DNA from 3 places in the Superficieibacter sp. BNK-5 genome. Region 3 is predicted to be linked to each of the others. Evidence: riboswitches for the same ligand, from Rfam matches in the RefSeq annotation. Region 3 holds a riboswitch; each other region holds the start of a gene.
The links. A riboswitch is a leader RNA that binds a small molecule or an ion and turns the genes downstream of it on or off. The one in region 3 is predicted to bind thiamine pyrophosphate.
Positions count from the first base shown of each region.

Region 1: it holds a riboswitch for thiamine pyrophosphate, as region 3 does, so the genes downstream of both, thiB (thiamine ABC transporter substrate binding subunit) here and thiM (hydroxyethylthiazole kinase) in region 3, are expected to answer to the same signal.
Region 2: it holds a riboswitch for thiamine pyrophosphate, as region 3 does, so the genes downstream of both, thiC (phosphomethylpyrimidine synthase ThiC) here and thiM (hydroxyethylthiazole kinase) in region 3, are expected to answer to the same signal.

Region 1 covers NZ_CP179893.1:2,262,654-2,272,593, forward strand. The annotation lists gene ACMGGS_RS10855 (DedA family protein) at 1-293, shown strand, start outside; gene thiQ (thiamine ABC transporter ATP-binding protein ThiQ) at 261-971, opposite strand; gene thiP (thiamine/thiamine pyrophosphate ABC transporter permease ThiP) at 955-2,565, opposite strand; gene thiB (thiamine ABC transporter substrate binding subunit) at 2,541-3,524, opposite strand; TPP riboswitch at 3,557-3,649, opposite strand; gene sgrR (HTH-type transcriptional regulator SgrR) at 3,686-5,341, opposite strand; gene sgrT (glucose uptake inhibitor SgrT) at 5,430-5,615, shown strand; gene ACMGGS_RS10885 (sugar efflux transporter) at 5,738-6,916, shown strand; gene ACMGGS_RS10890 (Hok/Gef family protein) at 7,151-7,303, shown strand; gene ACMGGS_RS10895 (Hok/Gef family protein) at 7,725-7,877, shown strand; gene aroD (type I 3-dehydroquinate dehydratase) at 7,941-8,696, opposite strand; gene ACMGGS_RS10905 (Hok/Gef family protein) at 9,003-9,155, shown strand; gene leuD (3-isopropylmalate dehydratase small subunit) at 9,221-9,826, opposite strand; gene leuC (3-isopropylmalate dehydratase large subunit) at 9,837-9,940, opposite strand, start outside.
Region 2 covers NZ_CP179893.1:976,340-986,279, forward strand. The annotation lists gene hemE (uroporphyrinogen decarboxylase) at 1-952, opposite strand, end outside; gene nudC (NAD(+) diphosphatase) at 994-1,767, opposite strand; gene rsd (sigma D regulator) at 1,866-2,369, shown strand; TPP riboswitch at 2,422-2,531, shown strand; gene thiC (phosphomethylpyrimidine synthase ThiC) at 2,613-4,508, shown strand; gene thiE (thiamine phosphate synthase) at 4,505-5,143, shown strand; gene ACMGGS_RS04760 (HesA/MoeB/ThiF family protein) at 5,136-5,891, shown strand; gene thiS (sulfur carrier protein ThiS) at 5,875-6,075, shown strand; gene thiG (thiazole synthase) at 6,077-6,847, shown strand; gene thiH (2-iminoacetate synthase ThiH) at 6,844-7,971, shown strand; gene ACMGGS_RS04780 (SIS domain-containing protein) at 8,131-9,276, opposite strand; gene ACMGGS_RS04785 (GntR family transcriptional regulator) at 9,278-9,940, shown strand, end outside.
Region 3 covers NZ_CP179893.1:4,418,748-4,428,687, forward strand. The annotation lists gene fbaB (class I fructose-bisphosphate aldolase) at 1-23, opposite strand, end outside; gene ACMGGS_RS21215 (nucleoside permease) at 277-1,560, shown strand; gene ACMGGS_RS21220 (ADP-ribosylglycohydrolase family protein) at 1,557-2,561, shown strand; gene ACMGGS_RS21225 (PfkB family carbohydrate kinase) at 2,558-3,523, shown strand; gene ACMGGS_RS21230 (GntR family transcriptional regulator) at 3,497-4,243, opposite strand; gene thiD (bifunctional hydroxymethylpyrimidine kinase/phosphomethylpyrimidine kinase) at 4,286-5,086, opposite strand; gene thiM (hydroxyethylthiazole kinase) at 5,083-5,871, opposite strand; TPP riboswitch at 5,908-6,004, opposite strand; gene ACMGGS_RS21245 (hypothetical protein) at 6,154-6,486, opposite strand; gene ACMGGS_RS21250 (DUF3772 domain-containing protein) at 6,886-9,309, shown strand; gene ACMGGS_RS21255 (fimbrial protein) at 9,405-9,940, opposite strand, start outside.

The DNA.
Region 1 (9,940 bases), 2.2 Mb from region 3:
CCGGCGCGGCGATTGATATTCCTGCCGATGCGCAGAGCAGCGGGTTTAAATGGCTGCTGCTGACGGCGGCGCTACTGCTATGGATTGCCGCCTGGCTGTGCTGGCGCTTATGGCGCAGCGGGAAAAGTGGCCGCGATCGCCTTTCGCAACTCCTTCCGCGCGCGCGGCTGATCTGGCTGGCACCGCTGGTCAGCGGTATCGCCGCCGTGGCACTGGTAGCGGCGATCCGTCATCCATCCATGCCGATCTACGCTGATATTTTAGTCAGAGTGGTGTCCGGCAATCCCCAATAGTGACGAGGCGCTGGCGCGACCGCTCAGTAGTTCAGCGGTTGCGCCATCCCACGCTATTCTGCCGTCGGCGATCACCAGTGAGCGCGAGGCAATACGCGCAGCATCCTCTACGCTGTGTGAGACCATCAATAGCGTCAGGTGTTGGCGGCGACAGACATCGTTGACCAGGCTGAGCATCTCCTGACGCAGCGCCGGATCGAGGGCAGAAAACGGCTCATCCAGCAGCAATATCGGCTGCTCACGCACCAGGCAGCGCGCCAGTGCGGCCCGCTGGCGCTGGCCGCCGGAGAGTTCAGATGGCAGGCGGTCCAGCAGCGATTCAATGCCCATTTGACTGGCAATCAGTTGCAGTTTCTGCCGCTGCGCGTCGTTCAGTTTCAGACCCGGATGCAGCCCCAGTCCGATGTTCTGCCGCACGGTGAGGTGGCTGAAAAGGTTATTTTCCTGAAACAGCATCGACACCGGGCGGCGTGCGGGCGGCGTGTGGGTATGGATCTTATTTTCAATCAGGATCGTGCCGCTTTGCGGGTTGAGAAAACCGGCGATCAGATTGAGCAGCGTACTTTTCCCCGCGCCGCTGGGACCCAGCACTGCCACCTGTTCCCCTTGCTTAATGGAGACGGTAAAGCGCATCGGCAGATGCTGATAAAGCCAGATCACATCAGTAAGTTTCAGCATGGCGTCCCGGAAGTTTTTCGATAACGGTAAAAAGCGCAAAACAAAGCAGCAGTAGCAGCAGAGCGGTCACCGCCCCCTCCTGGCTGCGATAAGATCCGATCTGCTGATAAAGATAAAAGGGCAGCGTGCGGAAATCATCGTTGCCGAACAGGGCAACGACGCCAAAATCGCCAATCGACAGCACGCAGGCAAACGCCAGCGCCTGCGCCAGCGGACGCTTCAGCGCGCGCAGTTCCAGCACTTTCAGGCGGGTAAAACCTTCCATGCCCAGCGACTGACATAGCATCGTATAGCGGGCGGTGAGATCGCGCATCGGATTTTCCAGCACCTTCAGCGCATAGGGGATCGCCATCAGCGCATTGGTAAAAATTACGATGCCATCCGCCGATTGCGGCAGTCCCACGCTGTTATTGAGCAGTAAAAAGAATCCCGTCGCCAGCACAATACCCGGCATGGCGAGAATTAACATACCGGAAAGCTCCATCGCCTGACCCGCCAGCGGACGTGCCCGGGCGCGAAGTTCGCGGCTGCTCCACAGCAGCATCATGGTCAGCACGATGCACAGCGTGCCTGCCGCGAGGGCGATACGCAGCGAGGTCCACAGCGCCTGCCACATGGCGGGCTGTTGCAGAACCTCGGGGAGATCGCGGTTAATGCCTTCAATGATGACCGCCAGCAGCGGCGGCAGCAGAAGCAGCAAAGCACAGCCGATCAGCAGTATATCGGCGATCCGGCTGACGCGGCGGTCGTACGGATCGCGCCAACCCTTAAGCTGGGTATTGCCCACCGCAATCGCTTTGCTCAGGCGCTGGCTTAAGAGCACCAGACCGAGACAGCAGATCATCTGGATTAGCGCCAGCATCGCCGCGCGGCCGGGATCGTAATCAAAATTAAGCGCCTGGTAGATTGCCAGTTCAATCGTTGTCGCCTGCGGACCGCCGCCGAGCGACAGTACCGTGGCGAAGCTGGCGAAGCAGAGCATAAAAATCAGCGCGGCGACGGGCGGGATCTGCCGACGCAGCCACGGCCATTCCACAAAGCGGAAGAAGTCATAGCCGCGCATCCCCAGCTGCGCCGCCAGCTGCCGCTGTTCACCGGGGATCTGCTCCAGCACCTGAAGCAGCAGGCGCGTCGCCATCGGCAGATTAAAAAAGATATGCGCCAGCAGGATACCCTGCAGACCATACGGGGAAAAGGTCCATTCCAGGCCGCAGAGCTGCGCCAGCGACGCCAGCCACCCCTGACGTCCATAGACGCTCAGAATGCCGAATACGCCCACCAGTACTGGCAGGATCAATGTCATCGCGCACAAGCGCAGCAGCATCAACCTGCCGGGAAAGCGGCGGCGGTAGAGGGAACGGGCAAGAAAAATGGCCGGACCTACCGACAGCAGCGCCGACAAAAACGCCTGCCAGAAGGAGAATCGCACCACATGCCATAGATAGCTGTCCTCAAGCAGAGTACGCCATGCCGCCTGCGGCGCGCTGGTCCATAGCGCCAGAAATGCGGCCAGCGCCACCGCCACCATGAGCGTGGCGGCGGCGAGGCCTGGTATCAGCCAGCCGGGAATTAACGGCTGACGGCGCGTTGCCATTCGCTAATCCACTGCGCGCGTTGCTGTGCGACATCATGCGAGGAAAACTGCAGCGTGGTTTTCGGTTTTGCCAGATCGGCAAAACCTGCCGGCAGCGTCACGTCAGTTACCGGATACATCCAGTTGCCGGTTGGAATGGCATTCTGGAACGCCGGGGAAACCATGAAGGTAAGGAATTTCTTCGCCAGTTCCGGTTGCTTGCTGGCCGCCGTGCGGGCCGCCACTTCAACCTGAAGATAGTGTCCTTCGGCAAAATCCGCGGCCGCGTACTGCGATTTTTTCTCTTCAATAATATGGTAGGCCGGAGAGGTGGTGTAGCTCAGTACCAGATCGCTTTCGCCTTTTAGGAACAGCCCGTAGGCTTCGCTCCACCCTTTAGTGACGGTAACGGTTTTTGCCGCCAGCTTCTGCCAGGCTTCCGGCGTTTTATCACCGTAGACTTTTTGCATCCACAGCAGCAGGCCCAGACCTGGTGTGCTGGTGCGTGGATCTTCATAAATCACTTTCCATTTCTGGTCGCTTTCCACCAGCTCCTTCAGGCTTTTCGGCGGATTTTTCAGCTTGTTTTTGTCATAGACAAACGCGAAGTAGCCGTAGTCGAACGGCACGAAGGTATCGTTGTCCCAGCCGCCCGGCACCTTAACCGCACTGGCCGGCACGTCGCTTTTCGCAAACAGCTTAGTTTGCGTGGCGGCTTCCAGCAGGTTGTTGTCCAGCCCCAGCACCACGTCGGCTTTGCTGTTTTTACCCTCCATACGCAGGCGGTTGAGCAGCGACACGCCGTCTTCCAGCGCCACGAATTTCAGCTCGCAGCCGCAGTCGGCTTCAAAGGCTTTTTTGACCACTGGCCCCGGTCCCCAGTCGGCGGAGAACGAGTCGTAGGTGTAGACGGTGAGTACCGGTTTGGCGAAGACAGGCGCGGCGACCAGCGCCAGCAGCGGCAGATATTTTTTTAACACTTTGCACCTCAGTAGATGGGTGGCAAAGGATTTTGAGCGGTAGCCTCAAATCCCTTCGCCGGCATTATCCGGATCAGGTTCGACGGGTATTTTCTCAGCTTTCATCAGCACCCCGTTGAGCACGTTAACAGTGTAATAATTTTGTCAGTTTTCTGAAAGCATTATGGCTCCGGCGGCGCAAACCAGGCGGATTTAAAGTCAAACCAGCCGAGAGTGTTCATCCGCAGACCGCGCATACTGCGCTGTCCTTGTAGTACCAGCCAGTGATGAATCAGCGGCACAATATTTTGATTCACCTGGAGCTGCTGGCTCCAGGTGGCCGGATTTAACTCGCCCGCCCGCCAGCGGCTGGCGTCTTCCTCCCAGTCAATCGGAATGCAGTGGCGGATCAGCGGCACGTCATAGAGATAGGCAAACAAGGAGAAATCGAGGGGGAGGGTGAAGTTAGCGCTGTTTAACCAGACGTCGCTGACCGCCTCGCCGCGATGCCACTCTTCATATTCCAGCTCCTGAATTTCCAGCTTTACCTGATGCTCCGCCAGCAGGGCCTTCATAATGCCGCCCATCATCCGGTGTTCAACGTGATCCTGATAATACGTCAGGGTGACGGTTTCCAGGCCGGCGGGTTTTTCACAGGCGCGGCTCTGCGAGTGATGCCAGCGCGGCAGCAAACCATAGGCCGGAAACCAGGTGCTCTGGTAATGTTCTCCCGCGTGATACAACATATTTGCTGGCTGAAAAAGGTAGCTCAGCCACTGGCGCACGGCCGGATTGCTGCCGCGCGGGCTGCGGGCATCAAAGAGCAGGTAATAACACCCTTCCTCAAGACGGCTTTCTACCGCTTTTTCACTCTGCGTGGTGCCCTGGAGCGTCAGCCCGCCATTTGGCTCCTCGCCGATTTCCGGTAGCACCCAGACGTTAACTTCATCAATGAGGGCTCGAAAACCAAAATAGTCGTCGAAGGCGTGGATCTTAAGCTGATTCTGGTTGTTACGCCCGACAGCATACGGGCCGGTACCGACAGGCAGGCTAGAGAAATTGCTCATCGTTTCCCATTCCCGCGGCAGGATCATTGCGGAAGTATGCCCCAGAAGCCAGGGCAGCCAGTCATCGGGCTGAGTGAGGTGTATATCTAACGTCCAGGCGGTAGGTGAATGGATGTTGACGATGTGCGAAAAGAGGGGCAGAGGATTAATCCGTTGCAGGGAGGTAATAATATCCTCCATGTCCAGCTCGCGGCCGTGGTGAAAATGGATCCCGGGGCGCACAAAAAAGCGCCAGTGCAGCGGCGTAATGCGCTGCCAGTGGTGGGCAATATCGGCTTCCAGTTCCCCATTTTCCTCATTTACCCGGGTCAGGGCATTAAAGATCTGCCTCGCCATATGGATTTCCGAGCGGCGCAGGGCGGTACCGGGCAGCAGGCTTTTCATCGGGCGGTAATACAGCACACGCAAAATATGTCGTCCCTGGCGAAAGCTGCGGCCTAAATGGGAGACCAGCATCTGACGCACCGTGGCTTTATCGCCCACCAGTTGCACCAGCTGATCGATCCGATCCTGTTCCAGCAAATCCTCCGCGCGCTGCTGCTGGAGTGCCAGCCCGGTGTAGAGAAACGTCAGGCGTGAGCGCTTACCACGCCCGGCTTCCGCCTCCCATGTCAGCCAGCCGCGCGCCTGCATGGTATTTAACAGCGTGCGCATATGACGACGAGAGCAGTTCAGCAATTCCGCCAGCTCGTTGAGCGTGGTCTCCTGCGACTTCCCGTCACAGCATTGCCACAGGCGGATGAATTGTTGTTGCAGACGGCCAGAAGACATAAAAGGGGAACTCCTGATGAAAACCCAGCAATTTATTTATCCCTATATTAAGCCAATAATCATCAGCGATGAAGCAAGGAGGTGGAATATGCAGAGATCATTCACCCGTCAGTTTTACCTGCGCTATTTTATTGCAACACAGGGAGTGTCCTGGCTGGCCCGTCAGAGCGCACGGCAGCGACTGAAGTTGCTTGAAGAACTGATGCAGTGGGACGTTACAAATCCTGTCTCTGATTCTGCTCATCCTCAGGAGGCGACATTGCCTGAACGATGAACGCATCGCTGACTTGCAGACATCATGTGTGACTGAGTATTGGTGTAATATCACCCGCCAGCAGATTATTTCTGCTGGCTTTTTTCGTTTTCATTTTTGCTTGTGCGCGTAAGGGATATCTCATGCTCTGGGTAATGACGATGGCACGGCGGCTTAATGGTGTGTATGCCGCATTTATGATCGTAGCGTTTATGATGGGCATCGCGGGAGCGTTACAGGCACCCACGCTGAGCCTGTTTTTGAGCCGTGAAGTCGGGGCAGAACCGTTCTGGGTTGGGCTATTTTATACCGTTAACGCCATCGCCGGGATCCTGATCAGTCTGCTGCTGGCAAAGCGTTCCGACAGCCGGGGCGACAGGCGTAAATTAATCATGTTTTGCTGCCTGATGGCGGTGGGCAACGCGCTGCTATTCGCTTTTAACCGCCACTACCTGACGCTAATTACCTGCGGCGTGTTGCTCGCCTCGCTGGCTAATACGGCCATGCCGCAGCTTTTTGCGCTGGCACGGGAATATGCTGATAACTCGGCGCGCGAAGTGGTGATGTTCAGTTCGGTTATGCGTGCGCAACTCTCGCTGGCATGGGTCATCGGCCCGCCGCTGGCCTTTATGCTGGCGCTGAATTATGGCTTTACTACCATGTTCACTGTCGCCGCCGGGATTTTTATCATCAGCCTGGCGCTGATCGCGCTAATGCTGCCTTCCGTTGCAAGGATCGAACAGCCCACCGATGTGGCGATAACGCAGGTCAGCGGCGGGCAGAATAAGAACGTCCGCATGTTGTTTATCGCCTCCACGCTGATGTGGACCTGTAACACCATGTATATTATCGATATGCCACTGTGGATCAGTCAGGATTTAGGTCTGCCCGATAAGCTGGCGGGTATATTGATGGGCACCGCTGCTGGTCTTGAGATCCCGGCGATGATTATTGCAGGTTATTACGTTAAGCGCTTCGGCAAGCGCAAAATGATGCTCGTCGCCACCGCCGCTGGCGTGCTCTTCTATAGTGGATTGCTCTTCTTCCATAGTCGTGAGGCATTACTCTTTTTGCAGCTTTTCAACGCCGTTTTTATCGGCATCGTGGCGGGTATTGGCATGCTGTGGTTTCAGGATTTGATGCCGGGTCGGGCAGGAGCGGCAACGACGCTCTTTACGAACAGCATTTCGACTGGCGTGATCCTGGCGGGCATGATTCAGGGGGCGCTGGCGCAAAGTTTTGGTCATACGGCGGTCTACTGGGCGATTGCGGCGATCTCGCTACTCACGACAGGCATTACCAGCCGGGTGAAAGAGGGATAAAGGGCGGATATATTTTCTGGAAGGCAACTCGTAAAAACGACACGGCAGGGGTTACAGCAGGCCCCGGCAGGAATAGAGTCAGCGGCGGGTGCTTGAGGCTGTATGCCTTAGGCGCTGGCCGAATGGCATGCAGAGAAAAGCCCCACCCGACTATAAATCGAATGAGGCCAATTCCATGCATCAACAACATGAGAATAGCCTCTTAACTGCTGTAAAGCAACGACGGAGGCCGGAATGCCGAAACGTAATCTGCTGTATGGATTAATGGTGATTTGCTTCACCGTTCTGATATTTACCTGGATGGTGCGCGACACGCTATGTGAGCTGCACCTGAAGCGGGGAAATACAGAGTTCGCGGCGATTTTGGCCTGTGAAGTGAAACGTTAAGAGCTCAGGCGGGGAGCAATCCCCGCCGATCGTGAAGTTGACGCATCCTCAACGCACCCGTTTTCACGCGAGAATCGGTATCATCTCGCGCAGCCTGCCGGTTCCTCTCTCTCCTGAACGCTATTACCTGATTGTGTCATCCAACATACATATTGTTCCCGCAGGGCAGACTATCGCGCTCATTTACGCATCGTAAATAAATTCTGGAAGGCAACTCGTGAAAACGACACGGCAGGGGTTACAGCAGGCTCCGGCAGGAATAGAGTCAGCGGCGGGTGCTTGAGGCTGGATGCCTGAAGCGCTGGCTGAACGGCATGCAGAGAAAAGCCCCACCCGACTATAAATCGAATGAGGCCACTTTCATGCCTAGACAACATGAGAATAGCCTCTTAACTGCTGGAAAGCAACGACGGAGGCCGGAATGCCGAAACGTAATCTGCTGTATGGATTAATGGTGGTATGTTTCACCATGCTGATATTCACCTGGATAGTGCGCGACACGCTGTGTGAGCTGCACCTGAAACGGGGAAATACAGAGTTCACGGCGATTTTGGCCTGTGAAGTTAAACGTTAAGAGCTCAGGCGGGGAGCAATCCACGCCGATCGTGATGTTAAGGCAGCCTCAACGCACCCCTTTTCACGAGAGAATTGACATTATCTCGCGCAGCTTGCCGATTTCAATCTGCCCAGGTGCAGAGACCTGACCTGCCATACCAAAGGTCATCGCAGAGCCAAAGAGGCCACCAGTTACCCGGCTGACGCCGCCCATTTTACCCATCGACATGGTGATGACAGGGCGCGTGGCATGCTGTTGGTTCATGGTTAATGTCGCCTCCAGCAGCCGCAGTACGTCTTCAGCACACTGCGGCAAAACGGCGATTTTCGGCAGGTCTGCACCTAAATCCTGCATCCGGCACAGGCGGTGGATAATCTCTTCTTTGGCCGGGGTTTTCACAAAGTCATGGCTGCTCATAATGACTTTAATCCCTGCCGCATGCGCCGCATCAACAGCCTTCCGAATACGCATCTCGTCATTAAACAGTTCGATATCAATAATATCGACCAGGCCGCTGCTCGCTGCCAGATGGTTCAGAGCAAAGTAGGCCTCCTCGGACAGTTCGCTTTCTCCGCCTTCCTTTTTACTGCGAAAAGTAAAGATGAGCGGTATCGGGGCCAATGTCCGGTGAATTGTCTGTAGCGCCTGCATCACTCGCTCCGGGTTGGCAACATCGGCATAGTGATCGACGCGCCATTCAATAATATCGGCACCCGCGTCGGTCAGGGCCTGCGCTCGCTGCTGTAGTTCTTCCAGAGATTTGCCCACCAGGGGGACGCAAATACGCGTTTCTCCTTCGCGAAAGGTAATATTTTTAACGCTAACCGATTTATCCATTTTATTCTCTGCCATCATCAATCGCCTCTCTGATGCTGACGATAGCCGAAGTCACGTTCAAGCACAAAAACTTAAAAGCAGAAAAATTCTGGAAGGCAACTCGTGAAAACGACACGGCAGGGGTTACAGCAGGCGAGGACAGGGATAGAGTCAGCGGCGGGTGCTTGAGGCTGTATGCCTTAGGCGCTGGCTGAATGGCATGCAGAGAAAAGCCCCACCCGACTATAAATCGAATGAGGCCAGTTTCATGCCCAAACAACATGAGAATAGCCTTTTAACTGCCGCAAGGCAACGACGGAGGCCGGAATGCCGAAACGTAATCTGCTGTATGGATTAATGGTGATGTGCTTCACCATGCTGATATTCACCTGGATAGTGCGCGACACGCTATGTGAGCTGCACCTGAAACGGGGAAATACAGAGTTCACGGCGATTTTGGCCTACGAAGTTAAACGTTAAGAGCTCAGGCGGGGAGCAATCCCCGCCGATCGTGACGTTAAGGCAGCCTCAACGCACCCCTTTTTTCACCCCATAAACGCAGGCTGCTTATTTTCATAGGCGGCAATGGCGTCATCATGCTGGAGCGTCAGGCCGATACTGTCCAGACCGTTCAGCATGCAGTGGCGACGGAATGCATCGAGAGTAAAGCCGTAGGTTTTATCTCCCGCCTTCACTACCTGCGCTTCCAGGTCAACTTCGAAGGTTATCCCCGGATTCGCCTGCACCAGCGTAAACAGTTCGTCGACCTGTTCATCGCTCAGCGTGACTGGCAGTAGCTGGTTGTTGAAACTATTGCCATAAAAAATGTCGGCAAAGCTCGGGGCGATCACCACTTTAAAACCGTAATCGGTCAGCGCCCACGGTGCGTGCTCGCGCGACGAGCCGCAGCCGAAGTTTTCCCGCGCCAGCAGAATCGAAGCGCCTTTATATTCCGGGAAGTTCAGCACAAATTCAGGGTTGGGCTGTTGACCATTTTCGTCCAGAAAGCGCCAGTCGTTAAACAGATGTGCGCCAAAACCGGTGCGGGTGACCTTCTGCAAAAACTGTTTTGGGATAATCGCGTCGGTATCGACGTTTGCGGCATCCAGCGGAACCACCAGGCCAGTATGCTGCGTAAATTTTTCTGCCATGATGTTTTCCTTATTTGATGCTGCGAATATCGGCAAAATGACCGGAAATTGCCGCGGCGGCGGCCATTGCCGGGCTGACCAGATGAGTGCGTCCACCACGACCCTGACGTCCTT
Region 2 (9,940 bases), 1.4 Mb from region 3:
CCTGGCCGAAACCTGCAAGTATAGTCGCCACTTCCTCTTCGATGCGTTCAGGCGCGGCATAAAGCATTGACGGGTCCATATTACCCTGTAGCGCAACTTTATCGCCCACCCGTCGACGCGCGTCGGCGATATCAGTGGTCCAGTCAAGGCCCAGCGCGTCGCAGCCAGTCTCCGCGATAGCTTCCAGCCACTGACCGCCACCCTTGGTGAATAACGTCACCGGCACGCGACGACCGTCGTTTTCACGCAGCAGGCCATCAACGATTTTATGCATGTAGTAGAGCGAGAATTGCTGATAATCGCGCCCGGTTAGCACGCCGCCCCAGGTATCAAAAATCATCATCGACTGCGCGCCCGCGCGAATTTGTGCGTTCAGGTACAGCGTGACGCTTTTCGCCAGCTTATCCAGCAGCGTATGCAGCGTTTGCGGCTCGGCATACATCATCTTTTTGATGACGGTAAAGGCTTTGCTGCTGCCGCCTTCCACCATATAGGTCGCCAGCGTCCACGGGCTGCCGGAGAAGCCAATTAACGGGACTTCGCCTTTCAGCTCGCGGCGAATGGTGCGCACGGCGTTCATCACATAGCCCAGTTCCAGTTCCGGATCGGGCACCGGCAGTTTATCGACGTCCGCTTTGCAGGTAATCGGGGAGGTAAAACGCGGACCTTCTCCGGCTTCAAAGTAGAGTCCCAGCCCCATCGCATCAGGAATGGTCAGGATATCCGAAAAGAGGATCGCCGCGTCCAGGGCATAGCGGCGCAGCGGCTGCAACGTGACTTCACAGGCCAGCTCGGCGTTTTTACACAGCGACATAAAATCGCCTGCCTGGGCGCGCGTCGCTTTGTATTCCGGCAAGTAACGCCCGGCCTGTCTCATCATCCAGACGGGGGTGACATCCACAGGCTGACGCTGTAGCGCGCGCAGGTAACGATCGTTCTTCAGTTCGGTCATCATGATTTCCTTTTACGTTATGTCCGACAGTATATAGGAAATTACGCGTCCTCTGCCCGACACAATGCCACCGTATCTTCGATCAGGCGTCGTGCCACGGTGCCGGCTTCCGGTAACAGCGGCAGGTTATCATAACGATACCAGCCTGCATCCAGCAGCTCTTTCGGGTCGATGACAATCTCGCCGCTGTCGTACTCTGCCATAAACGCGGTCATCAGCGACTGGGGGAACGGCCACGGTTGGGAGGTGACATAGCGCAGATTTTTCACCGTAATGCCGCTCTCTTCCATTACCTCACGGGCCACGGTCTGCTCAAGGGTCTCGCCGACTTCAGTGAAGCCTGCCAGCACGGTATACACACCGTTACGATGGCGGGTATGTTGTGCCAACAAGATCGAGTCGCCGCGGCGGATGGCGACGATAATGCACGGCGCAATTTGCGGGTAGTAACGCTCGCGACAGTGGCTGCAGAGCATCGCCCATTCAGTCTTGCTCGGATGCATAGTATGGCCGCAGTAACCGCAGAATTTATGCGAGCGATAGAATTCGGCAAGCTGAACGCCACGCCCGGCAAGCTGGAATAATCCGGCATCCTGGGTAATGACCTGGCGCACCGATCCCATCTCCCGGTGACGCTGTTGCTGCACTAACCAGACGGGTTCGCCTTCCCATTCGCCGATGTGGAGTGCGCGCTGCCCCACAAGATCAAAATTTACCGCCTCGCCATGTGGTAATTCCCCAGCGGGCAGCCATAATTTTTGTTCATGGCTGACTATCCACCAGCCGCGATCGGACTTCTCAATAATACGGACCATAATCACTTGCACAACCTTAGTTTCACTGGCATGTTGATAACAATATTTTTACATTTTTAGTGAACAATTTTTCTAATCTACATTTTACGGGGTCATTTATGCTAAACCACCTGGAAAGACTGACAGAGCGCGTTGGAGGAAGTAATGAGCTTGTCGATCGCTGGCTACAGGTGCGCAAGCAGCTGCTGGTGGCTTACTACAATCTTGTTGGCCTCAAGCCGGGTAAAGAATCAGTCACCCAGCTTGACGAAAAAGCCCTTGATAACTTTTGCCATAGCCTGGTTGAGTACCTTTCTGCCGGTCATTTCAGTATTTATGAACGCATTACCAGCGAAATGGAAGGGGCAAGTCCACTTATCGCCGCGACTAAACTTTATCCGCTGCTGGAAGCCAATACTCAGGATATTATGGCTTATTACGATTCCAGCCTGGAAAATGCCATCGACCATGATAATTATCTCGAATTCCAGCAGGCGCTTTCCGGTATCGGCGAGTCGCTGGCCGCACGCTTTACGCTGGAAGACAATTTGATTCAGCTTGCTTTTGAAAACAATCTCAAAGATAGCGCCAATGACGAAGCTAACGTTGCGCGCCCGGCTTGAGTTCTTAACGATTAGCGCGTAATTTATTCACATTGCCCCTCTGCGGAGGGGTTACATCTTGTCGGAGTGCCATGTGTGAAAGCACAGGCTGAGACCGTTAATTCGGGATCCGCGGAACCTGATCAGGCTAATACCTGCGAAGGGAACAAGAGTAATTCTGCTTTTGACCTGCCGTTACGGGCACGTCCATCCATTACTCCATCCGTCGTCTGACAAGCCACGTCCTTACTTTTGGAATGAGCTATGTCTGAACCTAAAATGACCCGCCGCGAACAACGCGAGCACGCACAACGTTTTATCGACACGCTGGAAGGCACCGCTTTCCCCAACTCAAAACGTATCTACATTACCGGCTCACGGCCGGGTATCCGCATTCCGATGCGTGAGATCCAACTGAGTCCGACGCTTATCGGTGGCAGTAAAGAGAATCCGCAGTTTGAAGATAACGAAGCGGTGCCGGTGTATGACACGTCCGGTCCGTATGGCGATCCTGCGGTCAAAATCAACGTCCAGCAGGGTCTGGCGAAGCTTCGTCAACCGTGGATTGACGCGCGCAACGACAGCGAAGCGTTGCCTGAGCGCAGTTCAGCGTATACCAAAGAACGTCTGGCGGATGATGGCCTGGACGACCTGCGATTTACCGGCCTGCTGACGCCGAAGCGGGCGAAAAGCGGTAAACGCGTGACGCAGTTGCACTATGCGCGTAATGGCATCGTGACGCCGGAGATGGAATTTATCGCCATCCGGGAAAACATGGGCCGCGAGCGTATCCGTAGTGAAGTGCTGCGCCAGCAGCATCCGGGCCAGGGTTTTGGCGCACGTCTGCCGGAAAATATTACCCCGGAGTTTGTGCGCGATGAAGTCGCCGCCGGGCGCGCCATTATTCCCGCCAATATTAACCATCCTGAATCCGAACCGATGATCATCGGCCGCAACTTCCTGGTCAAAGTAAACGCCAATATCGGCAACTCGGCGGTCACCTCATCCATCGAAGAAGAGGTAGAAAAGCTGGTATGGTCTACCCGCTGGGGGGCGGACACGGTGATGGATCTCTCCACCGGACGCTACATTCACGAAACCCGCGAGTGGATCCTGCGCAATAGCCCGGTGCCCATCGGCACGGTGCCGATCTATCAGGCGCTGGAGAAAGTGAATGGGATCGCTGAAGATCTGACCTGGGAAGCCTTCCGCGATACGCTGCTGGAACAGGCGGAACAGGGCGTGGACTACTTTACCATCCACGCGGGCGTGCTGCTGCGCTACGTGCCGATGACCGCCAGACGTCTGACGGGGATCGTCTCGCGCGGCGGCTCGATTATGGCGAAATGGTGCCTCTCCCATCACAAAGAAAACTTCCTCTACGAACGCTTCCGTGAGATCTGCGAAATCTGCGCCGCCTACGACGTCTCGCTCTCCCTCGGTGACGGCCTGCGTCCCGGCTCGATTCAGGATGCCAACGACGAAGCCCAGTTTGCCGAACTGCATACGCTGGGTGAATTAACCAAAATCGCCTGGGAATATGACGTACAGGTGATGATCGAAGGCCCCGGCCACGTGCCGATGCAAATGATCCGCCGCAACATGACCGAAGAACTGGAGCACTGCCACGAAGCGCCGTTCTATACGCTGGGGCCGTTGACTACCGATATCGCGCCGGGCTACGACCACTTCACTTCAGGCATCGGTGCGGCAATGATCGGCTGGTTTGGTTGCGCGATGCTCTGCTACGTCACGCCGAAAGAGCACCTCGGCCTGCCGAATAAAGAAGACGTCAAACAGGGGCTGATTACCTACAAAATCGCCGCTCACGCCGCCGACCTGGCGAAGGGCCATCCGGGCGCGCAAATTCGCGATAACGCCATGTCGAAAGCGCGCTTCGAATTCCGCTGGGAAGATCAGTTTAACCTGGCCCTAGACCCGTTCACCGCCCGCGCGTATCACGATGAAACCCTGCCGCAGGAATCCGGCAAAGTGGCGCACTTCTGCTCCATGTGCGGGCCGAAATTTTGCTCGATGAAAATCAGCCAGGAAGTGCGCGATTTCGCGGCGAAGCAGGAAGTGGAGTCCGGGATGGCGGACATGTCCAATAGCTTTCGGGCTAAAGGCGGCGAGATCTACCTGCGCCAGGAGGAAGTATGAGTTATCAACCTGATTTCCCCCCGGTCCCCTTCCGTCTGGGGCTGTATCCGGTCGTCGATAGCGTGGCGTGGATCGCCCGCCTGCTGGACGCCGGGGTACGCACGCTACAACTGCGTATTAAAGATAAACAGGATGAAGAGGTCGAAGCTGATGTCGTGGCGGCTATTGAACTGGGACGTCGCTACGATGCACGGCTGTTTATCAACGATTACTGGCGGCTGGCGATTAAACACAGCGCTTACGGCGTACATCTGGGTCAGGAGGATTTAGAAACCACCGACCTGAAAGCCATTCAGACTGCCGGGTTACGTCTTGGCGTCTCCACCCACGATAATATGGAAATCGATATCGCGCTGGCGGCACGGCCCTCCTATATCGCTCTCGGCCATGTTTTCCCCACTCAAACCAAACAGATGCCGTCTGCGCCGCAGGGGCTGGACCAGCTTGCCCGCCATGTTCAGCGGCTTGCGGATTATCCGACCGTCGCCATTGGTGGCATCAGCCTTGAACGCGCTCCGGACGTGCTGGCAACGGGCGTGGGCAGTATTGCTGTCGTGAGCGCCATTACCCAGGCGGTGGACTGGCGGGCGGCGACGGCGCAGTTACTTAAACTGGCGGGGGCAGGCGATGAATGATCGTGATTTTATGCGCTACAGTCGGCAAATTTTGCTGGAGGATATCGCCATCGGGGGCCAGCAAAAATTGCTCGACAGTCGGGTACTGATCGTCGGCCTTGGCGGCTTAGGCGCGCCTGCCGCGCTTTATCTGGCGGGTGCAGGCATCGGCACACTGGTACTGGCGGACGATGACGAGGTTCATCTGAGTAACCTGCAACGCCAGATCGCCTTTACTACTGACGATATCGCCCGTCCGAAAGCGCAGGTGACCCAACAGCGCCTGTCGCGGCTTAATCCGGATATCGAACTGGTTGCTCTCGAACAACGGCTCACCGGTGACGCGCTCAACCACGCGGTAGCGCAGGCCGATGTGGTGCTCGACTGTACGGATAATATGGCAACCCGTCAGGCCATCAACGCGGCCTGCGTTAAAAATAACACGCCGCTCATTACCGCCAGCGCCGTCGGCTTTGGTGGTCAACTGATGGTGCTGACGCCGCCGTGGCCCCACGGCTGCTATCGCTGTCTATGGCCGGATGAGCAGGAACCTGAACGTAACTGCCGCACGGCGGGCGTGGTAGGTCCGGTGGTGGGCGTGATGGGGTCGCTACAGGCGCTGGAAGCCATTAAGTTACTCAGCGGCATCAATAGCCGACATGGCGAACTGCGGCTCTTTGATGCCAGGGCGAACAGTTGGCGCAGCCTGACCCTGCGCCGCGCCAGCGGCTGCCCGGTATGCGGAGGTCGTCATGCAGATCCTGTTTAACGACGAACCGATGCAGTGCGCGGACGATCTTACCATCGCCGCCCTGCTCGAGGAGCTTCATCAGCGTAAACCGGGCGCGGCGCTGGCGCTCAATCAACAGATCCTGCCGCGTGAGCAGTGGGAGCAACAGATCGTGCAGGAAGGCGACCAGATCCTGCTTTTTCAGGTTATCGCCGGAGGCTGACATGTTACATATTGCTGATAAGACGTTCGATTCCCATCTTTTTACCGGAACCGGTAAATTCGCCTCCTCACAGTTGATGACGGAGGCCATTCGCGCCTCGGGTAGCCAACTGGTGACGCTGGCGATGAAGCGCGTTGATTTACGCCAGCAGAACGATGCAATCCTGACACCCTTGCTGGAAGCGGGTATCACACTGCTGCCCAATACCTCCGGCGCGAAGACGGCGGAAGAAGCGATATTCGCCGCGCAACTGGCCCGCGAAGCGCTGGGTACTCGCTGGCTGAAGCTTGAAATCCATCCTGACGCCCGCTGGCTGCTGCCGGACCCGATTGAAACCCTGAAGGCCGCCGACGCGCTGGTCAAACAGGGCTTCGTTGTCCTGCCCTACTGCGGTGCCGATCCGGTGCTGTGTAAGCGTCTCGAAGAGATCGGCTGCGCCGCCGTTATGCCGCTCGGTGCGCCGATTGGCTCGAATCAGGGGCTGGAAACCCGCTCCATGCTGGAGATTATTATCGAGCAGGCAACGGTGCCGGTGGTGGTGGATGCCGGGATTGGCGCGCCCAGCCATGCGGCGCAGGCGCTGGAAATGGGCGCTGATGCCGTACTGGTTAATACGGCGATTGCAGTGGCCGACGATCCGGTGATGATGGCGAACGCGTTCCGTCTGGCTGTCGAGGCAGGCATCCTGGCGCGTCAGGCTGTGCCGGGCGCGCGCAGCAGCCAGGCCGTTGCCACCAGCCCGCTGACAGGCTTTCTGGAGGCCAGCGCATGAAAACCTTTACCGACCACTGGCGCACGCTGGACTGGGATGACCTTCGCCTGCGCATCAATGCCAAAACGCCTGCCGATGTAGAGCGGGCGCTTAACGCGACGCACCCGACGCGCGACGATATGATGGCCCTGCTCTCACCTGCCGCCAGTAACTATCTGGAGCCGCTGGCGCAACGGGCGCAGCGCCTGACCCGCCAGCGCTTCGGCAACACGGTCAGCTTTTATGTCCCGCTCTACCTCTCCAACCTGTGCGCCAACGACTGCACTTACTGCGGCTTCTCAATGAGTAACCGTATCAAGCGTAAAACGCTGGATGAGGCGGAGATCGCCCGCGAATGCGATGCCATCCGGGAAATGGGATTTGAGCATTTGCTGCTGGTCACTGGCGAACATCAGGGCAAAGTCGGCATGGATTACTTTCGCCGTCATCTGCCTGCGATTCGCCATCGTTTCGCCTCCCTGCAAATGGAAGTACAGCCGCTGGCGCAGGAAGAGTATGCCGAACTGAAAACGCTTGGCCTGGACGGTGTGATGGTCTATCAGGAAACGTACCATGAGGCCGAATACGCCCGGCACCACCTGAAAGGCAAAAAGCAGGATTTCTTCTGGCGGCTGGAAACGCCGGATCGTCTCGGACGGGCGGGGATCGACAAGATCGGCCTTGGCGCGCTGATTGGCTTGTCTGACAGCTGGCGTGTGGATTGCTTTATGGTAGCGGAACATTTGCTGTGGCTACAAAAGCACTACTGGCAAAGCCGCTTTTCCATCTCCTTCCCGCGTCTGCGTCCCTGCGCTGGCGGCATTGAGCCTGCTTCAATTATGGATGAGCGTCAACTGGTACAAACCATCTGCGCATTTCGCCTGCTGGCACCGGAAATTGAGCTGTCGCTGTCAACCCGTGAATCGCCGTGGTTCCGCGATCGGGTGGTGCCGCTGGCGATTAATAACGTCAGCGCGTTCTCCAAAACGCAGCCCGGCGGCTATGCCGATGACCACCCTGAACTGGAGCAGTTTTCACCGCACGACGGACGTCGCCCGCAGGAAGTGGCCGATGCCCTCGCCGCACGTGGCCTGCAACCGGTCTGGAAGGACTGGGACAACTTTCTGGGACGCGTCTCGCAATAATCACGCAAGCCAGTGTCGGAAGATGAAAAAGCGTCCGTAACGCCTCGCAAAGCGCGCGTCGGGAAGTGGAAACCCATTTCCCGACGCTTTACGCTCTCTCCGTCAGCAAAGGAAGCTGACCAGGGCGGAATGCTTTCCTCTCACCGCCCTGCCTCACGCTCAGTAGACGGTGACTTTTGCGACTTTCGCTACTTTACCGTCGCGGGAAGGATTATCCGGGGTGACGCCGAGTGCGATGGCCCGGTACAGACCCGCCAGCTGAGCAAACAGAACGTAGAGCATGGCGGAAAATGACTCATGGAACTGGGCCAGTTCCGGACTGGCAAAATGGTAGTAACGATCGCAGACGTCATGGTTGTCAGGCAGCGCCTCATGACCAATACCGATAATCTGCGCCTCGGCGCTGCGCTCGCGGGTTAGCTCGCTCATCATGTCCAGATCATAGCGGCGGATCTCAGGACGCGCAGCGATATAACCCACCACGGTCGCATCGCGATTGACGGTCAGCTTCGGCCCGTGGCGGAATTCCAGCATCGAATGCCAGGCGGTCATGATGCGCCCGTTGCCCATCTCCAGCAGTTTGAGACTGGTTTCGCAGGCGATGGCTTTCAGAGAGAGCGCGCCTACGGCCACCATATTGTCACGTGGTTCTGCGGCCCATTGCTCAATATCTGCGGCGTAGTTGTCGAGGAAGTACGCTGCACCACGCTGAAGTACAGGCAGCACACGCTCCAGCTCCGGCCAACGCTCCGGAGCCAGCAGCAGCATGATGTACCACATGGGCACGGTAAACTCGGAGGTCGCGGCAAAGCTGCCATTGGAGGTACCTTCCGGCACGGCGACAAACAGTCCGTTCACGTGCTCGCTGGCTAGCTGTGCCAGACGGCTTTGCGCGTTATTGGTAATAGCAATATGCGCCGTGCCCGGATGCGCCGCCAGTTGCCGCTCCACGACCTTAACGGTTTCTGGCGTATTGCCGGAGCTACTGACTGACACCAGGATGAGATTTCCGCAGGCGATTTCCGGTGCCAGCACCAGATCCGTCGCCGGGATCACCTCGACCTGGCGGGGTAATACGCTGCGTAACCAGTTAATGCTGGCCTGCGCCGCCAGCAGAGACGATCCCGCGCCGGTAATGATGATGCGGCTTTCGGCATCGCACTTTTTCCAGAAGGCGTTGATGCCCTCGCGTTGCGCGTTTACCAGGGCCAACCCTTCCTGCCACAGACGCGGCTGATTCACTATTGCCTCGGCGGTTAACGCCGCGCCTTTTTCCTGCCACCAGCTTTCGTTATGATTCAGCATAATGATTTTCCAGATTTTGTTATCCTTACGTCTGGCGAACGTGGTGCCATCGCATTCCGACGCCAGTCTTTTAATGAATCTCTCCGGGACCGCCATGAAGCCAGTCTATATTCTGATCCGCGACACGCTCAGGCGTGATATTCAAAACCAGAAGTATCCCGTCGGTGCACTCATCCCTTCTGAGCGCGAGCTGGCGGAAACGTATCAGGTAACGCGCGCTACGGTTCAGAAAGCCATTGCCCATATGCAGCAGGAAGGCCTGGTGAAAAAAATCGTTGGCAAAGGCACGTTCGTTTGCCGGACCTTCGCTCCCCCGGTTTACCTGCTTAACCCGGAAGGGAAAAACAGCGCGCTGGGCGTCACTCAGGAACTGAGCGAAAAGGCGACCATCACCAGCCGGCTGGTTTACCATGTTCAGCAGCCGGCGGGCGCGCATCTCGCCAGCCAGTTCGGCGTATCACCGGATGAGCCGGTTCACGCCATTCGCCGCGTGCGTCTCTTCGATGGCGTCCCGGCCCTGATCGAAGACAGCTATATTCCGCTGGGCATCGTCGCCACGATTGACGACGACACGTTACAGCACCACTCCCTGTACACTTTTATCGAAAAAGCCTGCCAGCAAAAAATTGGCGGCACGGATTCCGAAGTAGCCGCCAGCCTGTTT
Region 3 (9,940 bases):
AGCAACTGCGCAATATCAGTCATAGCTATGCTCCCGTTTGTTCCGACATCGCGTCGGATGTTGATTTTTCCTGCCCCGCTTTATGCGGGCAGCAATAAGTCTGGTACCGGGTTGACTATTTTTCCATCTTTAAGGCCATTTTTGCCCGTATCATCTGGCACATCTTAAAGAGAGTAAAAGTGTTAAGTCGGTCAAACTTTCATCTTAAAGGTATTTAAAAGGTATTATTGAATGGTATCTTCATTATGTACCTTACCTGTCATGAAGGATTTAAAGATGAAAACTACAGTTAAGCTGTCGTTCATGATGTTCATTGAGTGGTTTATCTGGGGCGCATGGTTTGTTCCTCTGTGGCTGTGGCTGAGCAAAAGCGGCTTCAGCGCCGGGGAGATTGGCTGGTCCTACGCCTGCACCGCTATCGCCGCTATCCTGTCGCCAATCCTGGTCGGTTCGCTTACCGATCGTTTCTTCCCGGCACAAAAAGTGCTGGCGGTGCTCATGTTTGCCGGAGCGGTGCTGATTTACTTTGCCGCGCAGCAAACCACCTTCGCCGGTTTCTTCCCGCTGCTGCTGGCCTACTCGCTGACCTATATGCCGACCATTGCGCTAACTAACAGCATTGCCTTTGCTAACGTGGCGGACGTTGAGGGCGATTTCCCGCGCATCCGGGTGATGGGCACTATCGGCTGGATCGCCTCCGGTCTGGTATGTGGATTCCTGCCGCAGATGATGGGTTACAGCGATATTTCACCGACCAATATTCCGCTGTTGATCACCGCCGCCAGTTCAGCACTGCTGGGCGTTTTTGCGTTTTTCCTGCCGAATACACCGCCGAAAAGTACCGGAAAACTCAGCCTGCGGGTGATGCTGGGGCTGGACGCGCTGATCCTGCTGCGCGACAGAAACTTCCTCGTATTCTTTGTCTGCTCGTTCCTGTTCGCTATGCCGCTGGCCTTTTATTATATCTTTGCCAACGGCTACCTTACCGAAGTCGGCATGAAGAATGCGACCGGCTGGATGACGCTCGGCCAGTTTTCTGAAATCTTCTTTATGCTGGCGCTGCCGTTCTTTACCAAACGCTTTGGTATTAAAAAGGTATTATTACTTGGTCTGGTAACCGCGGCGATCCGCTACGGGTTCTTTGTCTATGGCGGCGCCGATCAGTATTTCACTTACGGGCTACTGTTCCTCGGCATCCTGCTGCACGGCGTGAGCTACGATTTTTATTACGTCACCGCCTATATCTATGTCGATAAAAAAGCGCCGGTATGTATGCGTACTGCCGCGCAGGGGTTGATCACGCTGTGCTGTCAGGGCTTTGGCAGCCTGCTGGGCTACCGTCTTGGCGGCGTGATGATGGAAAAAATGTTTGCTTATCCGCAGCCGGTGAATGGCCTGACCTTTAACTGGGCCGGCATGTGGGCGTTTGGAGGCATTATGATCGCCATCATCGCCGTGCTTTTTATGTGGTTGTTCCGCGAATCGGATAAAGAAATCACCGCCATAAAGGTGAACACCGATGAGCGAGATATTGCGCTTACACAAGGGGAATCTAAATGAAATCTGAACGTATTCTCGGTGCTCTTTACGGGCAGGCGTTGGGGGATGCGATGGGCATGCCATCAGAGCTGTGGCCCCGCTCGCGAGTAAAAGCTCACTTTGGCTGGATCGACCGCTTTTTACCCGGTCCGGCGGAGAACAATGCCGCCTGTTATTTTAACCAGGCAGAATTCACCGACGATACGTCAATGGCGCTCTGTCTTGCGGATGCGCTTCTGGAGCGTAACGGTCAGATTGATCCGGACCTGATTGGCCGGAATATCCTCGACTGGGCGCTGCGTTTTGATGCCTTTAATAAAAACGTTCTCGGCCCGACCTCGAAGATTGCCTTAAATGCCATTCGCGACGGCAAGCCGGTGGCGGAACTGGAAAATAACGGCGTCACCAACGGGGCCGCGATGCGCGTTTCGCCGCTGGGCTGCCTGCTTCCGGCACGCGATCTGGATACCTTTATTGACGCGGTGGCGCTGGCCTCCAGCCCGACGCATAAATCGGATCTGGCGATTGCCGGGGCCGTGGTTGTGGCATGGGCGATTTCCCGGGCCATTGACGGCGACGCGTGGCACAGCATTGCCGATTCCCTTCCCGCAATTGCCCGCCACGCGCAGGAAAAGCGCATCACCACCTTTAGCGCTTCGCTGTCCGCGCGTCTGGAACTGGCGCTGAAAATCGTCCGCGAGGCTGATGGTCCTGAATCCGCCAGCGAAGCGCTGTATCAGCAGGTCGGTGCGGGCACCAGCACGCTTGAATCCGTTTCCTGCGCCATTGCGATGGTCGAGCTTGCGCAGACCGATCCTAATCGCTGTGCCATTCTCTGTGCCAATCTCGGCGGCGACACCGACACGATTGGCGCGATGGCCACCGCGATTTGCGGGGCGCTACACGGCGTGCAGGCGATTGATCCGGCGCTGAAACAGGCGCTGGACGCGGTGAATCAACTCGATTTCGGGCGCTATGCCGACGCGCTAACGCGCTACCGTCAGCAGCGGGAGGAAGCATGAATGCCGGGTGGCTGCGGGAAAAACTGCCGACGCTGAACGCGCGTCGTCCGGTTACGGTGGTCGGCGCAGCGGTAATTGACGTGATCGCCGACGCTTACGCCCTGCCCTGGCGCGGCTGTGATATCGAACTGAAACAGCAAAGCGTCAACATCGGCGGCTGTGCGCTAAATATTGCCGTGGCGCTGAAACGTCTTGGCGTTGCGGCCAACAACGCGCTGCCGCTCGGCCAGGGCGTCTGGGCGGAGATTGTGCGCAACAATCTGGCGAAGGAAGGACTGACGAGCCTGATCGACAATGCCAGCGGCGATAACGGCTGGTGTCTGGCGCTGGTCGAGCCGGACGGCGAACGCACCTTTATGTCGTTCAGCGGCGTGGAAAACGCGTGGAACGCCGGGTGGCTGGAAAAACTTCACGTTGAACCCGGCAGCCTGGTGTCGCTTTCCGGCTACCAGCTGGCCTCCTCCTGCGGTGAGCTGCTGGTAAGCTGGCTGGAGGGATTGCAGGAGGTAACACCGTTTATCGACTTTGGTCCGCGCATTGCCGATATTCCCGCCCCGCTGATGGCGCGGATCATGGCCTGCAAGCCGTTGGTCTCGGTGAATCGTCAGGAGGCGGAAATCGCGGCAGACGCCTTTAACTTCCGCCGCGAGACGGCGGCGTTTGGCGCAGCCTGGCTGGAGAAATTTAACGCGCCGCTGATTGTGCGTCACGATAAAGAAGGGGCCTGGTATTTCAGTCACGAAGGTCAGGGAAACGTCGCCGCGTTTCCGACAGTGGTCGTCGATACCATCGGCGCGGGCGACAGCCATGCGGGCGGAACGCTGGCCGGACTGGCCTGCGGCTGGTCGCTGGCGGATGCCGTCATGCTCGGCAACGCGGTGGCGGCGTGGGTCGTCGGACACCGGGGCGGCGACTGCGCGCCCACGCGTGAGGAATTACTCCTCGCAGACAAAAACGTATAGATCGCTGCGGCAGTAGCTGATGCTGTACTCAATGGGCCGTTGTTGTTGATCGAGCGCCACTTGCTTTATCACCAGCACCGGCACTTTGCTTTCCATCTGGATGTGCGACTGAAATTCCGCGTCCGGCATCCGGGCACTGACCCGCGAGCGGGTGCGCTGCGGGAAAATGTGCTGGCTGCGAAAGTAGTCATACAGCGACACGCCGATGGCATCAACATCGTGGATCAGTTGTGCGGGCACCCAGGATTCTTCGATAGAGACCGCCTCTTCATCAACATAGCGAATACGCTTCAGCAAAAAAACGTCGCTTTGCGCGGCAATCGCCAGTTGTTGCGCGACCTCTTCCGGACATTTGACGATCCGCTTGTTCACCCACAGCGTATCCGGCTTCTTACCGCGCAACACCACCTGCTGAGAGAAGCCCCGCGCCTCTTTCAGTGAATACTCAAAGATATTATTGATTTGCGTCCCGTAGCCACGGGCGCGTGTTACCACGCCCTCTTCTTCCAGCGTCTGCATCGCTTTGCGCACGGTAATCCGCGACACCCCAGTGAGCTGACTGAGATCCCGTTCGCCGGGCAAAATATTACCGTGTTCAAGCACGCCGCTGCGTACCGCGTTTTTGACTGTTTCAGCGAACTTCAGGTACAGCGGGGTATGATCTGCGGCGGCGATGCGCTCATTAAGCTGGGCAATAAGCCGGGTATGCGCTTGTTCCATTTATCTTTTCCAGGCTTCGGGTCTGGTGAAAGTATACTCCTTTTACCACCACGCGTGAAAATGATGTACCGGACCAATACCCTTCCCCACCTCCAGCGAGTCGGCCTGCGCCAGGGCGGCGGAGAGCCATTCCTTAGCGTACTTCACCGTATCCGCCCAGTTGCTGTGACGCGGGCGCAGCGCGGCCAGCGCCGCCGAGAGCGTGCACCCTGTTCCGTGGGTGTTTTTGGTCACGATGCGTGGCGCATTGAAGCGCTGCTCGCCGTCGCGGGTAAACAGCCAGTCCGGACTGTCGGCATCGTCCAGATGACCGCCCTTCATCAGCACCGCGCCGCAGCCCGTAGCCAGCAACGCACGCCCCTGCTCCAGCATTTCACGTTCATTGCGGGCGTGGGGTGCATCAAGCAGCGCGGCGGCTTCCGGCAGGTTCGGGGTAATAATAGAGACGTGGGGCAGTAAGCGCCTGCGCAGGGTGTCAACAGCGGCGGTAGACAATAGCGGATCGCCGCTTTTCGCCAGCATCACCGTGTCCAGCACCACGCTCTGCACCTGATAACGTTGCAGACGCTCAGCCACCGCCTCAACGATATCCGTCTCGGCCAGCATGCCGATTTTGGTGGTATCAATGCGGACATCGCTGAAAACCGAATCAAGCTGTGCGGCAACAAACTCCGGCTCAATACGATAAACCGACTGCACGCCGCAGGTATTTTGCGCGACCAGCGCGGTGATCACCGAGCAACCATATGCGCCAAGGGCGGAGAAGGTTTTCAGATCTGCCTGAATGCCTGCGCCGCCGCTCGGATCGGTGCCGGCGATGGTGAGTGCGTTAATCCGTTTCATGCCTGCACCTCCGCGTCCAGCGTCCACAGGGCGTCGAGAAAGGCAGGGATAAAGCTGCCGGGTCCGGCGCTTTGCTGTGCGGCGGTCATCCCGGCCTGCTTAATGAGAGCGCAGGCAGAAGCCACGTTTTCCAGCCTGTCGCCGGGCAAAGCGCAACTGGCGGCCACCACGGCTGAAAGTGCGCAGCCGGTGCCCACCACGCGCGTCATGAGCGCATCGCCTCCGGCGATGGCCAGCGTGCGGCTGCCGTCGGTGACATAATCCACTTCCCCGGTGACCGCCACAATGGTCGAGGCCTCTCTGGCAAGCGTGTGCGCGGCAGGCAACGCGGCGGCGGCAGTGTCGGTGGTGTCCACGCCGCGTCCGCCTGCGCTCATGCCCGCCAGCGCGAGGATCTCCGAGGCATTACCGCGTATTGCGGCAGGCCGCAGCGCTAAAAGTTCCTGGCAAAAGCGGCTACGTAATGTGAGTCCGCCCACGGCAACCGGGTCGAGCGTCCAGGGTTTTTGCGCCGCACTGGCGCTGAGGACCGCCAGTCGCATCGCCTGCGCACGCTCTTCGGTCAGCGTGCCGACGTTAATTAACAGCGCGTCAGCGATGGCCGCAAACTGCGCGGCTTCCTGCGCGTCAATGACCATCGCTGGCGATGCACCGAGCGCCAGCAGGACATTAGCGGTAAAAGTTTGAACAACGTCATTGGTCATACAATGAACCAGCGGAGAACGGGTTCGAAAGTGGTGTAACGCGTGGGCGGTAGCCGTGCGGCTGTGCAGGTCAGGTTGCATAATTATGCTCCTGCCAGACGGTGAAGAAGGGACTTCTTTACAGGAGTCAGACTTCCCTACGCTGGCATTATCCAGATCAGGTGGTACGGGTATTTCTCAGCCTTCACCAGGAAGGGCACCCCGAGTCATGAAAATTCAAAACGTGCGATTAATGATGGTCACTAATCCCAGACCGGGATAGTAATGCCAGCGGAAAGGCTTGTAAACGGCAAATGCGGTGCGCCTGCTCTCTTTTGTGTCCGGCTACATGAGACGCTGGCAGCCGCTGCCAGCGTCCGGGATTTACTGATATTTAAGGCGATTGGACTGCTGAACATAATCTTCAATCGCAATAGCGGCTCCGAGTCTTTCATACAGCATAAGAATACTTATCATCACTTCACCGCCATACGATAATAAATCATCCGGCGCGGTATGGTTTTCTTCATCCGCTAAAAATTGCAGTTGCTCAATAATGTCATGGTATTCTCCGTAAACGCCAATGGATACATTATTTGCAGGAATATATTCCTGACAATAACGCAACGCATCCGCTGCCTTTTCCGGAATTGAACGCCGGTGTATAAAGATAACCATTAGCTCGCGGAGCTTAACCATCATCAAAATATTATTCATATCTCCTCCTCCCAATACTAACCTCAGTAATAGTTATTGGGTGATAATTACGATTTAAAATGTAAAAAATGGGTTGCAATAAAATTCTCATATCTTAAATCGGAACTCAATGTTAATAATATGTTTCATTGATTAATATCAATATCGCAACCTTGTTATATATTTAAATAATAATTAACATCTAAATCATTCATGCCACGCCTGCATTTATTATTATTACTTTGCCTGCGGGAAGCACGGATACGCCAGAATGATTAAAAAACAAGCGGATTGGGCGGGCGGTTTCTCTGGCGATGATGCAGAAGTCGGACAAACGGTACTATTCATATCGCGAATAACAGGTATTCTACACGAGGCGCTCAAGCCCTGTTACTTTCGATTTCGTGGAACGATCCTTCTATGCAAAAACTATTTCGCGTGCCGCTGCTGTTGGCGCTGTTGTCCTGTCTGATGATGCCGTGTTTCTCCTGGGCCGATGAGGCGACGGGTCAAAACGACGTTGAGCAGCCGCAGCCGGTGAAAGTTAACGCCAGTACGGCGCTGCCCGCGCTGCAAAAACGGCTGGATTCGCTTAAGCAGCGGGTGGCAACGGCAAAAGCGGATAAGCAGTTCACCGCGCTGAATGACGATGCGCAAAAACTGGCCGCAGATGCAGAGAAACTGGCCGTCGCGCTGGCGCCTCAACTGGCGCAGATCCAGGGACAGTTAGACGTGTTAGGTCCGGCACCCGCTCCCGGCACGCTGACTGAAACGCAGCAGGTAATTAGCCAGCGTAATAAACTGAATAACAACAAAACGCAGCTCACCACTCAGATTGAGCAAACCAAAGCGATTGGTGTGGGCGCGCAAAATCTTTCGACGCAAATTTCCGGGATGCGGCGCGATGCGCTGAAAACGCAGATAGCCCTCAACACCGGCAGTATTCTTGGCGCAAAATTCTGGACGCCGCTCACCAGCCCGAGTGAAAAGGACGCTGCGCGGTTCGATGAGTTCGGTGCGCAGGTGGATAGCGCATGGAGTCAGGCATGGGATGATGAATGGCGCATCGGCAGCGGCTTTTTACTGCTGCTGGCGCTGGCGATTGGTCTGGCTGGCCGCCGCGTGCTGGACAGGCCGATTAACTGGATCCTGCCGCGCTGGCTGCCACAGGGGCGTTTTCGCCGCAGTTTCCTCGCCTTATTTACGACCTTAAGTACCACGCTGACCCTTGGGATCAGCATGCAGTTGCTGTGTTATATCTTCACCCGCCTGCCGGATACCACGCAGCCGGTGAATGAGTTTGCCGAGCTGATGATTGGCCTTACCTATTTTTCGGCAGTGATCGCCGGACTGGGGATCGCGCTGCTGTCAAATCGTCACCCCTCCTGGCGTCTGCCGGGCATTGCCGATCCGCTTGCCAAAACGCTGGCCTCGTTCCCCGTTCTGCTGGCAACCTTTATCTTCATTTTTGGCATTGTCGAACAGCTCAACGGTCTGATCGGTGCCAGCATTGATGCTACGCTGTTTGGCAATGGTCTGTCGGCGCTGCTGGTGGCGATTAACTGCCTCGTAGCCCCGATACGGGTTAACCGGATGCGGCGGACGATGCGTGCCGAAGGAGAACAAACCGAAGCGCGCTCCACCCTGGCGGGGCTGATTCACCTGCTGATAAGCCTTACCGCCTTTGTGATCCTGCTGGCGCTGCTGATCGGCTATATTCCGCTGGCGCGTTTTGTCACCTTCGAACTGCTGTGGATTGGTCTGGTGGTCAGCTCGCTGTATCTGCTGATTCATTTTGTGGTGGATCTGTGCGAAAGCGTGTTTTCCCCCTCAACGCACAGCGGCAAAATCCTTAAAAGCACGCTTAGCCTGAACGATCGCCATCTCTCTCTGGCCTCCACCCTGTTCTCGGCCCTCGGCAAAAGCAGCCTGTTGCTGATGGCTGCCGTCGCCCTGCTCAACGGCACGTTTGGCACGACCACACCGCTGGAGCTGCTGACTAAAATTGCCGATATCTGGGGCGGCAAAGGGCTTGAGGGGATGAATATTATCCCGGCCCATGCGGTTAACGCCGTGCTGTGCCTGGTGATTGGCTGGTACGTGCTGCGCTCATCGCGCCGCTGGCTGGATAATGATTTCCTGCCTAAAACCATGATGGACCGTGGTATGCGCGCGTCGCTGGTGACGCTGTTTACCAACGTAGGTTACGTGCTGATTATTATGCTGACGCTCTCGATGCTCGGCATTGAGTGGAATAAGCTGGCGTGGATTGTCAGCGCCCTGTCGGTGGGGATCGGTTTTGGTCTCCAGGAAATTGTGAAGAACTTTATTTCCGGGCTGATCCTGTTAACGGAGCGCCCGGTTAAAGTGGGCGATCTGGTCAGTATCAGCGGGGTGGAAGGCGATATCCGGCGGATAAACGTGCGCGCCACGGAAATCCAGCTCGGCGATAAGTCCACGGTGATTGTGCCGAACTCCCAGCTCATCTCCCAGAACGTGCGTAACGCCACGATGGGGAACGCGCAGGGCGTCGCCACCATCACCCTCACCTTCCCGCTGGATATCGATCCGGAGAAGGTGCGTAATTTACTGCTGGAAGCCTACAACTTGCATGAGTCAGTGCTGGAGACGCCGTCGCCATCGGTGAGCTTTAAAGAACTGGGGCCGACCGGGATCGTATTAAGCGTCACTGGTTACGTGAATAGCCCGCGTATGGTGAGCGCCACCCGCAGTGACCTGCTGTACGAGATTTTGAAAATGCTGCGTAATGAGGGGATTACCCTGAGCCAGACGCAGACCATGATCCTGGAACAGCCCGCGCCGCGGCCTGCGACGGAAGAGTAATGGCATGAGGGTGTATCATTTTGCCACGCAGGTGAAGCACTGAGGATAGCGGCAATAAAACCGGGTGGATACGGTTCACCCGGTTTTATGCTGATTTAATCATATCTCACATGAATTAATGCCGTCGCCTTCAGCCCACCGGGTTTCACTTTGTTTCGATCATAAACATAATAGCTGGCGGTCAACGGAATAGTGACCTGCGCATTGCTGATGGCACCCGCCTTATTAATACTCCACAAATTATCCGCACTGGCAGAGTTACCTTCTACCGCAGAAATATTGACGATTTTATTATTATGCTCCAGCACAAAACCCACCCCATTATTTGCATCCCCTTTTAATATTGAACTGCTTCCGCTGGCTAAATCGCTGCTGGAAAGATAAACCGCCATTTTTCGCGAGGTTTGTTTACTGGCGCCAAACAGGTTGTCGCATTGCAGTTCAATATTCCCTGTCGTGCTTCTGGCCGTGGCTTTCCCCGAGGCGGGAAGTTCTGAGAGCGCGATACCCGGCAGCGTCATGGTTAAATCCTTTGCCTTACAGGTCGTTTTCTTCGGGTTATAGTGGATGGTAAGGTTTTCTATGTAGGTATCGCCTTTAAGCGTTTTGGTTATGTAGTCAACGCAACCCG